DNA from 4 places in the Collimonas sp. GW821-FHT02H07 genome. Region 3 is predicted to be linked to each of the others. Evidence: predicted binding sites of a transcription regulator. Region 3 holds the regulator's gene; each other region holds the start of a gene.
The links. The regulator sigma-54, encoded in region 3, starts transcription at its own class of promoters, with help from an activator protein. The targets are predictions, from matches to a motif close to TGGCANGNAANCTGCTTT.
Positions count from the first base shown of each region.

Region 1 (3,803 bases), on a different contig from region 3:
GCAACAGCCCGGGCCGCAACATAAATCCCGGATTTTGAGTACGATTGCCCCAAAACAACATTAAACTGGGGTGTGTGAAGACATGTACGGCCCGATGTGTGAATTGCGAGAGCAGCGCCAGCACCAATAGCCGCCAGGATATTGTTTTAATCAACTTACAGATAGCGTTTCCCAAGAGAGATAGGAATGGCGAAGATCATCCTGACCAAAGGCGGCACCGTAATACAAGAGATGACGCTCACCAAAGAGCGCACCACCATCGGCCGCCGCGCCCACAATGACCTGGTCATCGACAACCTCGCCATCAGCGGCGAGCATGCGGTCATCATCACTATCTACAACGACTCGTTTCTGGAAGACCTCAACAGCACCAACGGCACCCAGGTCAATGGCCATCCGGTCACCAAGCATTTCCTGCAGCACAATGATGTGATCCAGATGGCAAGGTACAAGCTGCTATACCAGGTGGATACGGATGAAGAGATCAAGGACAACCGGCCCAAGATGTTCCCGGTGCCGCGGCCGGATGCCACTATTACTGTGCTGGATGGGCCTAGTGTCGGCAAGGAGATGTTGCTGACCAAGGTGCTGACGACTATTGGCCGTCCTGGCATCCAGGTGGCGATTGTGACGCGCCGGCCGCATGGCTATGAGCTGACGCATGTTGAAGGGCAGACTTATACCCGTGTCAACGATACGCCCTTGAGTTCAGGGACGCGGGCGCTGAAGGATGAGGATGTGATTGATATCGCCGGCACCTTGATGAAGTTTTCCTGGAAGGCCGTTTAATCGGCTTCGATGAGCGCTCAGCAGTTTTGCCTGAATGACTCTTGATACCGGATCTCCACGCTGGCAGGTATTTCGTACGATGTACAGGGTTTAGATTGAATACCAATACCCTTTCCCCCGCAACGTAATGACACTAAAAGGGCCTTGCTTGCCGCGCAAGATAGGTAAGCAAGCTCATCTTTCGGATCAGGTCGGAAAAGACGATTTTGCGTAGTTTCTTTGTGACAAACTTTGTCAGCGCGTTATCGAAAATCTGCCAAATTTCCTCACTTTCCCCAAAGAAAATCGTGAAATCCTAGGATTCGCAACTGGCACAGACATTGCTCTATCTCTTGCGTAGTGACCCCCCTTTTTATTAACAGGAGAAACAAATGAAATCGATGAAAATGATGCAACGCGTTCAGCGCGGTTTTACTTTGATTGAATTGATGATCGTTGTGGCGATTATTGGTATTTTGGCAGCGATTGCTTTGCCGGCCTATCAGGATTACATTGCACGAGCCCAAATGTCTGAAGCAATGGTTCTTGCTGACGGTCTGAAAACTGCAGTTTCAGAATCATTTTCACAGGACGGCAATTGTCCTTCGAATGCTGCTGCGGCAGTTAGTGGGATTGCAGCTGCTGCAAATATTACAGGTAAGTATGTACTGTCGGTAACAACTGCTGGCACAGGGTCAGCAGCGGGTGGTTGTACGATTGCGGCTAAGATGCAAGCGAGTGGTGTATCCACAGGCATCGTAAGCAAAACTTTGACTTTGACTATGTCAACTGCTGCTACTGCTGGAACGATGAACTGGGCATGTACTTCTGACGCTCTGCAAAAATATGTACCTAAAGCTTGCGTTGGAGCCTAATTGTATTAAATGTTTGATTGAGCAGTCTAGGGTATAGAAAATATACCCCTGCAGGAAACACTTCTCATGCTGGTACAGATGAGAAGTGTTTTTTTTTGCCTGCAATAATAGTTCCCAGATATTTCTTAAAGCGAGTGCGCTGACATACGTCGTTTAGCTGGAGCAAATATTGCATTGTCAAAGCTAGCTCTCGAAATTGTGTGACTCTTGCAGAGGGATATAAGATGAAACAAACAAAAGCGTTGCGAAGCAGTGACCACGGATTTACATTAATTGAGTTGATGATCGTGACGGCCATCATTGGTATTTTGGCGGCGATAGCAATCCCTGCCTATCAGGATAGCATTGCACGCGCCCAGATCAGCGAGGGCCTGGAGCTCGCTGCGGGCCTGAAAGTTCCAATTGGAACTGCGTTTGCTCAAGACGGTACATGCCCGACAAATGGCACTAATGGCATTCCAGCTTCAACCTCAATTCGTGGTAAATATGTGGAGTCTGTCACTACTGGCGGTGTTTCGAGCGCAAGCGGTGGCTGTACAATTACTGTCGTGATGAACGTCACGTCCACCTCGAATAGCATCCATGGTGCAAATTTGGTTTTGACGATGGGAACCACCCCTAATTCAGGAACTTCAGGAAGCATGAGTTGGACATGTATTTCGTCTGCACCACAAAAAGTCGTTCCGCTAGTGTGCTCAGGTACTTAAATATTGACCGAGTAACTAAATCATCTGTGTAAGTAATAATATAGTTGGAATTTTGTTCAATAACCTAACAAGCATCGACATAAGCTAGCGAGAGCAGCAAGTGCGGTTTGAAGTTTATAGTCGTAAAGAGACGGTTTAGATATTTTGCAAGAATAACGCTGATGGATCGAATCAAGATTAGATTTATTTTTCGCTCTTGCTAACAAGGACTACCTACGTATTGATGCAATTTTTTGTGGGGTAACGAGATGTGGTTTAGCTGGTTAAATGCGCGTGAAGAAAAGCAGTTTGGACAATCACTTGCCGCTACCTTAATGGAGAGGCTTGTTTTTGAGGAATTGGCTCACAATAACCGTTTAATGGGGAAGAAACACGATGCGATGTTACACAATATGATGCAACAGATAACCAGCTTCAAACTTGGCCGAAAGATGAATGCTTATAAAAAAGCTCAAGTTGGTAATGCATTCAAATGGACATTGAAAGATAAGGGATATGATCCTGAATATGTGGACCAATTGACCAATTGGCTCATGTTGAAAATGTAGAATTATCGAGGTGGCCCTTGCCCGCAAGGGTACGGATAATAGTGATATGCAGTAATTTCTATAAAACTCATGCGAAAACGCTCGCGAATAGCGTGCACAATCTGATTGTGCTTTTTCCTCCCGTCTGATGCGCCAGAAACCATGGTTCGTACTCTCCTAATAGTCTGCTGTATATGTTCAAACCTTTTAAGAATCTATTTTTTTCATCAGAAAAGAAGTCTTCGAAAATCGTTGCTGCCGCTTCTGTTAATCCTGACCAAGACCTGGCGAACATCGTAACAGAGCCTAGCACACACATAAAACGCGGCAACGCCTTGCTGTCCAATGGAGATTTGTCGAATGCAGAAATGTGTTATCGGCGAGCGTTGGCGGTTGACCCGTCTCATGTAACGCCATACATCGCGCTTGGATATGTGCTAATCGAACAGCAGCGCTTTGATGAAGCCAACCAGATACTCAAACAGGCTGTGTTGCTCGACCCGCAAAAGGCCGATGGTTTCTACATGCTGGGGACAATTGCGAAAGACCAGGGCGATACAGAAAGCGCCATTGAAAACTTCAATAGGGCGCTAACAGTCAAGCCTGATTTTGAAGTGGTGTACATCGATTTATGTCTCCTGTTATTTCAGAAGAGTCAAATCGAGGCAGCCAAGCAGCTGATGAACAGAGGCATCGCGATCTATCCAGAGAATGCTGATTTTCACTATTATCTGGGAAACCTGCATTCGTTGGAAAGCAATCATGAAGCAGCCGTCGCCAGCTATACAACTGCTCTGGCCATACAGCCGACATACCCTGAAGTACTAGGCAATCTGGGAGACATACTCAAGAGCCAAGGACGCCTGGATGAAGCAATAGCGAGTTTCCGCGCCAGTCTTGCCCTCAGGCCCGATTATGCACTGGCC
Region 1 covers NZ_JBWKVC010000008.1:225,600-229,402, forward strand. The annotation lists gene AC07V8_RS14730 (FHA domain-containing protein) at 187-789, shown strand; gene AC07V8_RS14735 (pilin) at 1,161-1,643, shown strand; gene AC07V8_RS14740 (pilin) at 1,868-2,350, shown strand; gene AC07V8_RS14745 (hypothetical protein) at 2,599-2,898, shown strand; gene AC07V8_RS14750 (O-linked N-acetylglucosamine transferase, SPINDLY family protein) at 3,072-3,803, shown strand, end outside.
Region 1: AC07V8_RS14735 (pilin) is a predicted target of sigma-54. The motif match lies at 1,099-1,116, and genes of this name have one in related genera.

Region 2 (3,803 bases), on a different contig from region 3:
CGGATTCTTGGCAGCGAATTCGGCGGTGGTGCCGAGCACTTTTTCCGGATGATCCTTCCAGATTTCCTGGGTGGTGATGGCGGTGATGCCGACGCCGTCGACAATCGCGCGGTGGCCCCATGGTTCGCCGACGCAGAAACCATCCATGTTGCCGACCCGCATATTGGCCACCATCTGCGGCGGCGGCACGGTAATCACCTTGGCGTCCTTGAGTGGATTGATGCCGTTGGCGGCCAGCCAGTAGTACAGCCACATGGCATGGGTGCCGGTCGGGAAAGTCTGGGCAAACGTGTATTCGCGCTTGTCGCTGGCCATCAGCTTGGCCAGCGAAGCGCCGTCCACCGCGCCTTTGTCCGCCAGCTTCTTGGAGAGCGTGATGGCCTGGCCGTTATTGTTGAGTCCCATCAGGATCGCCATGTCCTTCTTCTGGCCGCCGATGCCCATCTGCACGCCGTAGATCAAACCCGACAATACATGTGCAGCATCCAGCTCGCCGTTGGCCAGCTTGTCGCGCACGCCGGCCCAGGAGGCTTCCTTGCTGAGGACGATCTTGATGCCGTATTTTTTATCGAAGCCGAGCAACGACGCCATCACCACCGAGGCGCAATCCGTGAGTGGAATGAAGCCGATCTTGACTTCGGTTTTTTCCGGCTTGTCCGAGCCGGCTGCCCATACTCCGGCGCTAGATAATCCCAACATGCTGGCTCCTCCCGCAACGGTGGCGGCTTGTAGTATTTGGCGGCGCTTGCCGTCGACAGCCAGGCTCAGGTCAAGATCATCTTGCGGCAGTGCTCTTTTTGATTCCATCGCATGGCTCCACTTTGTTTCGGCAAACAAAAAGGCGTCGTTCCACAATGCACCAGTCATGTGGAAAGACACCTTTGTCTTATGTGGAAAAGACCGCCGTTAGCCGATTCCAGCAGCGCCAACGCTGGCGCCTGGAATCAACCATGCAAACCACGTGCCAGGAGTTGCAGGGAGAAAAGCGCCGGGATCCCGGCGGCAAAGCGCACCCGTTTTGTGCATCGCACCAAACAAGCTCACGATTTTCGGGCATTCCTGCCGATGCAGGCTTGCTTCAAGCGCTAGCCAAGCAAATCGGCGGCATCGATGATCCGCTGCGCTACCTCGGACAACTTCAGGTTCTTGTCCATCGCCAGCCGCCGCAGCTTTTGATAAGCCTCCTGCTCGCTCAGCTTGTGATGTTCCATCAGCAAGCCTTTGGCGCGCTCCAGCACCTTGCGCTCCGCCAGTTTCAGCTTGGTATCGGACAGTTCCGCCAGCAATTTCTGCTCCTGGCGGAAGCGCGCCAGGGCGACATCCAGCACAGGTTTGATGCGCGCCGTCTGCAACCCTGCCACGATGTAGGCAGAGACGCCGGCGGCCATGGCGGCATCCATGCTGGAAGTCTTGGCGTCCTCGGTGAACAGCACGATCGGCCGGCGCGCGTCGCGGGTCGCCACCACCACGTGCTCCAGCACGTCGCGGGCGTCTGATTCGGCGTCGACGATGATCATGTCGGGTTGTAGTTGGGCAATTCTTTCGGGGAGATAGAGGTCGGCGGGAAGCGAAGCAATGATGTTGTAGCCGGCCTCCAGCAAACCGATGCGCAAGTCCTTGCCGCGCGCAGCCTGGGCGGTAAACGCAGGATCGTCTTCGCCCTCGATGGCGACAGGATTGACCACGACGATACGTAGACTTTGCATGCTTGAAACCTTCGTCCGCAGACGACTCATTGAGCTACGGTTAGACCGGATGGGATAGCGTTTTATCCATCGCTGTCATGCAAGCAAGCAAAAATCGCACCATGCTGATGCGAACGGCCGCCGCGCGCCGGCGGCCGGATGACTTTATACCAACTGCCAGTCTATGGCTTCACCGCCGTTCAGCGGCACCAGCGTGGTATCGCCCAGCGGCAGTTCGGCCGGCAAGGTCCACGGCTGGCGCTTCAGGGTCACGCTGCCCTGGTTGCGCGGCAGATTGTAGAACGCCGGCCCATTGAAGCTGGCGAATGCTTCCAGCTGATCCAGCGCCCCGGCCTGATCAAACGCTTGTGCATACAGCTCCATTGCATGCAGCGCGGTATAGCAGCCGGCGCAACCGCAAGCATGCTCCTTCAGGCCCTTGGGATGCGGCGCCGAATCGGTGCCGAGGAAGAAACGGCTGCTGCCGGAGGTCGCCGCGCGCACCAGGGCCAGGCGATGCTCTTCCCGTTTCAGCACAGGCAGGCAATAGTAATGCGGGCGGATCCCGCCCTTGAAGATTTCGTTGCGGTTGTACAGCAGGTGGTGCGCAGTGACAGTGGCGGCGACCGGACCTTCGGCGCTCTCGACGTACTGGGCGGCATCCTTGGTGGTAATGTGTTCAAACACCACTTTCAATTCCGGCATGTCGCGCCGCAGCGGCTGCATCACGCGCTCGATGAAGACCGCTTCGCGGTCGAAGATATCGATGGCCGGATCGGTCACTTCGCCGTGCACCAGGAAAGGCATGCCCAGCTCTTGCATCACTTCCAGCGTCTTGTAGCACTTGCTGAGATCGGTCACGCCGGCATCGGAGTTGGTGGTGGCGCCGGCCGGATACAGCTTGACCGCGTGCACGAAGCCGCTGTCCTTGGCGCGGCGGATTTCGTCGGGCGGCGTATTGTTGGTCAGGTACAGCGTCATCAAAGGCTCGAACGTCAATCCGGGCGGCAGCACGGCGAGGATGCGCTCGCGGTAGGCCGCGGCCTGCGCAGTGGTGGTGACCGGCGGCTTCAGGTTGGGCATCACGATGGCGCGGCCGAACTGGCGCGCGCTGTGCGGCAGCACGCTGGCCAGCGCGACGCCGTCGCGCAGGTGCAAGTGCCAGTCGTCGGGGCGGGTGATGGTCAGTGTATTAATCAAGGCATCAGTCATCTTCATTCTCTTCTGCAAAAAGTCGCTCCAGCATGGCTGCCGGATTGTTCAGGAAATGGCGTGTGGTCGTATAGTGTTCAGTGTCTTCGTAACGGGTTTCGCTGAGCCCGCTCTGGTCCAGCAGGTAAATCCTGGCGTGCGGATAGGCCAGCAAAATCGGCGAGTGGGTGGCGATAATGAACTGGCAGCGATCTTGCGCCAGTTTGTGGATGATCGCCAGCGCTGTCAGCTGCCGGTTGGGCGACAGTGCCGCTTCCGGTTCGTCCAGCATGTAGAAGCCGTCCGGCTGGAACTTGTTCTGCAGCAGCGCCAGGAAAGATTCGCCATGCGATTGCCGGTGCAGTCCTTTGTCGCCATAGGAATGGTGGACCCGCCCGGCGCCCTCCTCCAGTTCCTCTTCGTAGGTGGCGAGATTGAAAAAGCTCTCGGCGCGCAGGAAATAGCCGTTGCGCGGCCGCTTGAAACTCTTCACGGTGCGCAGGTAGCTGTGCAGCTCGGAGTGCGCATCGGCGGTCGAGAAGCGCGCATTCATGGTGCCGCCCTCGGCATTGAAACCCCAGGCGATCGCCATCGCTTCCAGCAAAGTCGATTTGCCGGCGCCGTTTTCGCCGACCAGGAAGGTCACTTCAGGATGAAACTCGATCTGCTCCAGCTCCCGCACGGCAGGAATGCTGAAAGGATAGGCATCGTAGTCAATCGCCTTGTCGGGATTGAGTTTCAGGCTGCGCAGATAAGGTTTGATGGAGAGCATGGCGTGGCGACGGCTTCAATGAGCGTCATTTTACCGCAGCCGCGGCGGCCAGCCTGAATCGCAGCCGCGGCCAGCACCGGCAGGCGCCATGAAAAAAAGCCGCTCGGGCATGCACCGGAGCGGCTTCTTGTCCTGCCGGCAATCCTGCGATCAGT
Region 2 covers NZ_JBWKVC010000008.1:31,574-35,376, reverse strand. The annotation lists gene AC07V8_RS13830 (CmpA/NrtA family ABC transporter substrate-binding protein) at 1-807, opposite strand, end outside; gene AC07V8_RS13825 (ANTAR domain-containing response regulator) at 1,086-1,706, opposite strand; gene pyrC (dihydroorotase) at 1,851-2,903, opposite strand; gene AC07V8_RS13815 (AAA family ATPase) at 2,890-3,648, opposite strand; gene AC07V8_RS13810 (amino acid ABC transporter ATP-binding protein) at 3,799-3,803, opposite strand, start outside.
Region 2: AC07V8_RS13825 (ANTAR domain-containing response regulator) is a predicted target of sigma-54. The motif match lies at 1,791-1,808, and genes of this name have one in related genera.

Region 3 (3,803 bases):
TTTACTTGTAAAACGGTCTGAAAATAACAAAGGGCGCATTAACTGCGCCCTTGTTCTTTCTATCGGCGCCAGCTAGTCAGCTGCAGCGCCCGGATTGGCGGCCGTTCAGGTCGTGGCGGGGAGCTCTTCCGGCAGATGCTTGATCGCATCGTGCTGGTGATCCTGCATCTTGTCCTTGTACTTGATGACCTGGCGATCGAGCTTGTCGATCAGCGTATCAATGGCGGCATAAAGATCGTGGGCAATGCTTTCGGCATGCAGATCTTTTCCCTTTACGCGCAGCGTGATGTCCGCTTTCTGGCGCTTTTCTTTTTCAGTGAGTTTGTCGACGCTCAAGATCACGTTGATATCGATGACCTGGTCGAAGTGGCGTTTGATACGCTCTAGTTTGCTTTGTACATATTCGCGAATGGCAGGGGTTACTTCGAGGTGATGCCCACTGATGGTGAAGTTCATACAGCGCTCCTATCAAGAATATTGCTGGCGGTTCTGAACAGACTGCGTTGAATCTTTAGGCGAACAATCTACAAGAGACTGGGACTGTTCTGGCAAGAGTCGCTAAATAACAAACAGCCGTAATGTCCGAACATAGCAAGGGTAAGCTTAACAATCAAACCAGAAAAAACTACAAGGCCTTGCGCAGATTAACAGACGGAATTTTTAGTGCTTCGCGATATTTTGCGACGGTGCGGCGGGCGACCACCATACCTTGTTCCGCAAGCATGTCGGCAATCTTGCTGTCAGAGAAAGGGTTTCTTGAATCTTCCGCTCCTATGAGTTGCTTAATGAGTGCCCTGATTGCTGTTGAGGAAGCCTCTCCACCTGCCTCAGTAGCAACATGGCTGCCGAAGAAATACTTCAGTTCAAACATCCCGTGGGGAGTGAGCATGTATTTCTGAGTGGTCACACGTGAAATAGTACTCTCGTGTAGACCCAGTGTATCAGCTATTTCGCGCAACACAAGCGGCCGCATGGCGACCGCGCCGTGGGAAAAGAAGTTCCGCTGGCGTTCGACGATCGCTTGTGCAACGCGCAAAATGGTGTCGAAACGCTGCCGCATATTCTTGATCAGCCACTTGGCTTCCTGCAGCTGCGAAGTGAGTGCGCCATCGCCCTTGCTCTGCTTCAGGATGTTGGCATACAGGACATTCACCCGGAGTCTTGGCATGACGTCATTGTTCAGCATCACCTGCCAGCCTTGCTTGCTGCGCCTGACGATCACGTCCGGCACCACATAGTCGGAAGCGTTGGCGGCGAACGGCGCGCCGGGGTGGGGATTGCACTGCTTGATGACAGCTTGCGCTTCGCGCAGGTCCTCGTCGTCGCAATCCAGGGCTTTCTTGATTTTATTGAAATCGCGCTGCGCAAACAGCGCCAGGTGATCTTGCACAATCGCCAATGCCAGGCGGCGGGTGACGAATGGCACTTTGACAAACCGCTTGATCTGCAAGGCCAGGCATTCCGGCGCGTTGCGCGCGCCGACGCCGGCCGGGTCGAAGCTCTGCACCATTTTCAGCGCCATCGACAATTCTTCGACGGCGATCTCCAGCTCGGCCGGCAGGCGCTCCAGGATTTCTTCCAGCGACTCTTCCAGGTAGCCGTTGTCGTCCAGCGCATCGATCATCAGCTCGACCAGCGCGCGGTCGCGCAAGTCGTGCATGGCTTCGCGCATCTGCTGCAGCAGATGTTCGCGCAGCGTCGTTTCATGCGCCTCCAGCTGCGGCCGCGCATCTTCATCGTCCGAGGTTTTCGCGCTGCGCGAGATGTCGTCGAAACTCCATTCGCTGTCGGCATTGTCGGTACTGCTTTCAGCCGCCGGCGCTTCGGCGCTGGCTTCGCTCTCGGTCGGCGAGCTGCTGACTTCGCTGTCGCCGGCCGGCGCCTCCATGGTCGACGCAGTGCCGCTGATGGCGCCGTCCGCCAGCAGCCGCACCGAATTATCAAGCGGATCGTCGACCCGCTCCAGCATCGGGTTGTCAGACAGGATCTGTTCCAGTTCCTGATGCAACTCAAGCGTGGAAAGCTGCAGCAGACGGATCGACTGCTGCAGCTGAGGAGTCAGCGCAAGATGTTGAGAGGTGCGTAGCTGGAGTGATTGTTTCATGGCTTCCGTGCGGACAATTCACTTCTGTTATTTGTTGTACGGAGTTTAAGAGCCGCACTGGCGCGGCGGATTAATCTGTATGCAATTACTTCATTCCCGCATCAGCGAAACTACATGCGGAAATGCTCGCCCAGATAGACCCGCCGCACCGACTCGTCGGCGATGATGTCGTCCGGACTGCCGCTGGCCAGCACGCTGCCCTGATTGATGATGTAGGCGCGGTCGCAGATGCCCAGCGTTTCGCGCACATTGTGATCGGTGATCAGCACGCCGATGCCGCGTTCCTTGAGAAAGCGGACGATGCGCTGGATCTCGATCACGGCGATCGGATCGATCCCGGCGAACGGTTCATCCAGCAGCACGAAGCGCGGATTGGTGGCGAGCGCGCGGGCGATCTCGACGCGCCGCCGTTCGCCGCCCGAGAGCGACAGGGCCTGGCTCTCGCGCAGTTTTTCAATCTGCAGCTCGTGCAGCAGCTTGTGCAGCTGTTCATCGATCTCGGCCTTGCCGAGCGCCTTGCCGTTGGGACGCTGCAGTTCCAGCACGGCGCGGATATTGTCTTCCACCGTCAGCTTGCGGAATACCGATGCTTCCTGCGGCAGGTAGGACAGGCCCAGCACCGCGCGGCGATGGATAGGCAGGCGCGAAATATCGACGCCGTCCAGATCGATCTCGCCGCCGTCCGAAGGCACCAGGCCGACAATCATGTAGAACGAAGTGGTCTTGCCGGCGCCGTTCGGACCCAGCAAGCCGACCACTTCGCCGCAGCGCACTTCGAGCGAGACGTCATGCACCACCTGGCGCGCGCCATAGCTTTTTTGCAGGCCCCTGGCGATCAGCGTGCTAGGGGCGCTCATGGCGCCGCCTTTGGCCGTGGCTGGATGACGGCGCGGATGCGGCCGGCGCCAGGCTGGCTGACGCCGTTGACGGTGTTGTTGACGGAATAGAATTCAGTGCGGCTGTCGTAGGAAATGAACTCGCCGTTCACTTCGTCGGTCGGCTTGTCGCCTTGCAGGCGGCGCATCTGCGCCTTGGAAAACAGCTTGGTGATTTCAGTCTTGCCGTCGTATTCGATGCGTTCGGCGTGGCCGTCGATCCACAGGTCCGGGCCGCCATCGCGCTTTTGCTTGAAAGTGGCCAGCTTGCCCGGGGCCGCATACAAGGTGGCGAACTGATAGCCGGATGGATCGGTGGTCACCACCACGCGGTCGGCTTTCATGATCAGCGTGCCGCGGGTCAGGACCACATTGCCGGTAGCGACGTTGACCTGCTTGACGTCGTCATAGGTGAGGGTGTCGGAGTCGATCAGGGTCGGCTTCTCGGAATCGGCTTTTTCCGCGCGAGCGACGCCGATGGCGCCAAGCAGCAGCAGAGAGAGAAAAAATATTCGTTTCATGAAAAATCCTGGGTAATGGATAGAGGCCTACACATAAATTGTCTTGCTGATCCGCTTACTTTGCTGCCGCACGCGGCGTGTTGCGCAGGACGCCGTGCACCTTGCTGAACAGCTTCAGTTCGCGTGTGGAATTATTGAAATGCATGCCGGTGCCGTTCAAGGTCGACAGTCCCAGGGTGATTTCCACAGGCTTGTCGGATTCCATGATGTCGTCGTCGGGCAACAGCAGCAGATATTCGGATTTCAGATGGAAATTGTCGGCCAGCGGCGTCTTTGGCCGGTCGGCGTTGACATTCTCGTACA
Region 3 covers NZ_JBWKVC010000007.1:92,009-95,811, forward strand. The annotation lists gene hpf (ribosome hibernation-promoting factor, HPF/YfiA family) at 106-456, opposite strand; gene AC07V8_RS12875 (RNA polymerase factor sigma-54) at 626-2,104, opposite strand; gene lptB (LPS export ABC transporter ATP-binding protein) at 2,215-2,961, opposite strand; gene lptA (lipopolysaccharide transport periplasmic protein LptA) at 2,958-3,500, opposite strand; gene lptC (LPS export ABC transporter periplasmic protein LptC) at 3,556-3,803, opposite strand, start outside.

Region 4 (3,803 bases), on a different contig from region 3:
GATGGCTATCGGCCCGGGATTGCGCAAGACGCCGATCAAGCCGCCGGACAGCGCTGCTTCCTGCTATCCGGCGAGATCAGGCATGGCTTGATCGAAGGTCTTAATCGCACATCTTAATCATGGTACGCGGATTCGCCATGGCTGGAGATATCCAGGCCTTCGCGCTCCTCTTCTTCGGTCACGCGCAAACCCATGACGATATCGACCAGCTTGAATGCGATCAGCGATACCACGCCGGACCAGACCAGCGTGGTCAGCACGCCTTCGAACTGGATCCACAGCTGGCCAGGGATCGAATAGTCTGGCAGGACCGCATTGGTGACGTAGTCATAGATGCCTGTGCCGCCGAGGCTAGGCGCCGCGAACACGCCCGTGAGCAGCGCGCCCATGATGCCGCCGACGCCATGCACGCCGAAGACGTCCAGCGCATCGTCAGCACCCAGCAAACGTTTCAGGCCAGTCACGCCCCACAGGCAAACGAAGCCAGCCAGCAAGCCCATGATCAATGCGCCCATCGGGCCGACGAAGCCGGCCGCAGGCGTAATCGCCACCAGGCCGGCTACCGCGCCGGATGCGCCGCCCAGCATGGAAGGCTTGCCCTTGCCGATCCATTCGCCGGCACTCCAGCTCAGCACCGCGGCAGCAGTCGCCAGCAGGGTATTGATGAAGGCCAGGGCCGCGCTGCCGTTGGCTTCCAGGGCCGAACCGGCGTTGAAGCCGAACCAGCCGAACCACAGCAGCGATGCACCGACCATGGTCAGGGTCAGGCTATGCGGCTTGAAGGCTTCCTTGCCGAAACCGACGCGCTTGCCAATCACGTACGAACCAACCAGACCGGCGATAGCGGCGTTGATATGCACCACGGTGCCGCCGGCAAAATCAAGCGCACCCTTCTGGAACAACCAGCCGCCGGTGGCGGTCAGCTTCTCTGCGGAAGCCGCATCGACAAAGCCATCCGGACCAGGCCAGAACCAGACCATGTGCGCCATCGGCAGGTAAGCGAAGGTGAACCACAATACGGTGAACACCAGGATCGCCGAGAATTTGGCGCGTTCGGCAAAGGCGCCGATGATCAGGGCGCAGGTAATCGCTGCAAACGCGCCCTGGAACACCACGTAGGCGAATTCAGGCACCACTACGCCCTTGCTGAAGGTAGCCGCCACGGAATCAGGCGTCATGCCGTGCAAGAACAGCCGGCTGAAGCCGCCGAAGAAGGAATTGCCTTCCGTGAACGCGAGGCTGTAACCGTACAGTATCCACAGCACGATGATCAGCGAGAACACCGTGAAGCACTGCATCAGCACCGACAGCATGTTCTTGCTGCGCACCAGGCCGCCGTAGAACAGGCCCAGGCCAGGCAAGGTCATCAGGATCACGAATGCGGTGCAGACCAGCAGCCAGGCGGTGTCGCCCTTGTTCGGCACCGGCGCCGCGGGAGCTGCCGCGGCAGGCGCTGCCGCAGCGGCGGCGGCCGGGGCCGGAGCAGCCGCTGCTGCCGGTGCGGGCGCAGGTGTGGAAGCATCCGCGCTGGCGGATGCCACGGCCGCTGCTGGCGCGCTGGCTGCCGGAGCGGACGCCTCGTCAGCCGCCGCAGCCGGCAGCATCGAAGTCGCCGCGATCAGCGCGCACGACGCTAAAATCGTTGCCAATATTCTGTTCATATTTTTATCCCCTTAGATTGCGTCTTTGCCGGTTTCACCGGTACGAATACGAATAACTTCCTGCAGATCAAATACAAAAATCTTGCCGTCGCCGATCTTGCCGGTACGGGCCGCGGTCTCGATCGCTTCTACCGCTTGTTCCAGAATGCTGTCGTCCACTGCCGCTTCGATTTTTGTCTTCGGCAGGAAGTCGACGACATATTCAGCGCCGCGATACAGCTCCGTGTGGCCCTTCTGGCGGCCGAAACCTTTTACCTCGGTCACGGTAATGCCTTGCACGCCTATCGCCGACAGTGCTTCACGCACCTCGTCGAGCTTAAATGGTTTGATGATCGCTGTAATCAGTTTCATATCGGCCTCGTTGGTTTTGTGAGACGGCGGGCGCGAAGCGCTTGCCGCTGCTGCTTTTTTGACGTCGTTTTTTAGAAGGTCTTCGCCAGAGAAAACACCACGCCGTTGCGCCCCAGGTTCTTGCCGCTCGGGCTGACATAAGCGCCATCCTTGGCGTCGGTGCCGACATAGGCCAGTCCCAAAGTGATGCCGGCGAGCTGGTCAAAGGTCTTGGTGGCGCCGATTTTCCAGTCGGTATAGCTGGCGAAGCTGGTGTGTTCCACGGTCTGATGGCCAAGGTGCAGGCCAAGCGTGACGCCCGCACCGACATCGATGTTGGCGCCGGCATCGTAGTAAGCGCTGTTCTTGCTGTCGATGGTGCCGAACAGGTTGGTCATCGCATGCGAATATTTGAAATAGGCCGGTCCGTAGCCGATCTGGCCGTACAGCTCAAACGTGTTGGCGTTGCGGCCGATCTGGCTGTAGTTGTTGGTCGGGTAGTAGTAGTACAGGCCGCCGACATCATAGGTAAAGCCGCCCGGCAGGTCGCCGCGCTTGCCGCCGTAGATATCCCACTCCACCGGTCCCTTGCCGCCGGTGCCGGTATTGGCGCTGTCGACCGCATCCTTGATCCACTTGATGTTGGAGAGCCAGGTGCCGGCATACAGGCCGGTTGGATTATTGGTGTAGTCGGCGCCGCCCTGCACGGCGGGATCGAAACGCGTTTGCGAAATGCCGCGGAAGCGGTAGTCGTTCACGAGGCCGATGTTGTAACTGATTTCATTGTCAGGCTTGGCGTCTTCTGCATGCGCAAAACCCGCGGTGAAGCTTGCTGCTATTGCTGCGGCTAAAATCAGCTTTTTCATGGAAGTCCCTGTTGGTATGTTGAATGAAAACCGCTAAATCAGTACTCTTCGTACTTTCCATAGCAGAACCCATGCCAACTGTTCCAGCCGCTTCTTTTGCCCGCTTAATACCACTTATGGGGTGATTTATTTGCGCTTTTTTAGTGACTGTTAATTTGGGGACGTTCTTGTGGAGAAATATTGTGCAGTGCAGCGCACCAAAATAAAGCATGTACCTGCCGGCGCATTATTCTGGTGCAGCGATTATCCGATCTGACTACATGACATCTTGTAGTCAGCTACAAATCAACGCCAGGCTTGTTGCAGCAATAACAATGCATTGCGGATCGCGGCCTCATCCACGCCAGCAAAACCCAGCGCCAGGCCGGCACGGTGCTGCGGATTCACCGCCAGGCCCGGGATGCAAAATCGGCTCAGCGGATTGATTTCAACTCCTGCGGCGAGAGCTTTCGCCACCAGCTCGGTTTCCTGCTGCGAACTGGCCAACGGCAGGCTCAAGTGCAGGCCGGCGGCAACCTTGGGCAAGGGCAGTTGCGCGCCGAACAGCGGCGCCCAGGCCGCCAGCAAGGCATCGCGGCGGGAACGGCTGGCGCGCCGCATGCGGCGGATGTGCCGCTGGAAATGGCCGGCGGCGATGAACTCGGCCATCACTGCCTGATCCGCCGCCGGCGGGTGACGATCACCCATGGCGCGCAGCGCGCCGAGCGCCGGCACCAGTTTGGGCGGCAATACCAGATAGCCGAGGCGCAGCCCGGGAAAGGCAATTTTCGAAAAAGTGCCGACATACAGCACGCGGGCGTTGTGATCCAGCGCCGCCAGCGGCGCCAGCGGCGTGCCGTCATAGCGATATTCGCCGTCGTAGTCGTCTTCGATGATCCAGCTGTCGTGGCGTTCGGCCCAGGCCAGCAGTTCCAGCCGCCGCGCCAGCGACAGCGTGACGCCGACC
Region 4 covers NZ_JBWKVC010000010.1:179,529-183,331, forward strand. The annotation lists gene AC07V8_RS16805 (ammonium transporter) at 114-1,661, opposite strand; gene AC07V8_RS16810 (P-II family nitrogen regulator) at 1,674-2,012, opposite strand; gene AC07V8_RS16815 (TorF family putative porin) at 2,084-2,857, opposite strand; gene pdxR (MocR-like pyridoxine biosynthesis transcription factor PdxR) at 3,143-3,803, opposite strand, start outside.
Region 4: AC07V8_RS16815 (TorF family putative porin) is a predicted target of sigma-54. The motif match lies at 2,917-2,934, and genes of this name have one in related genera.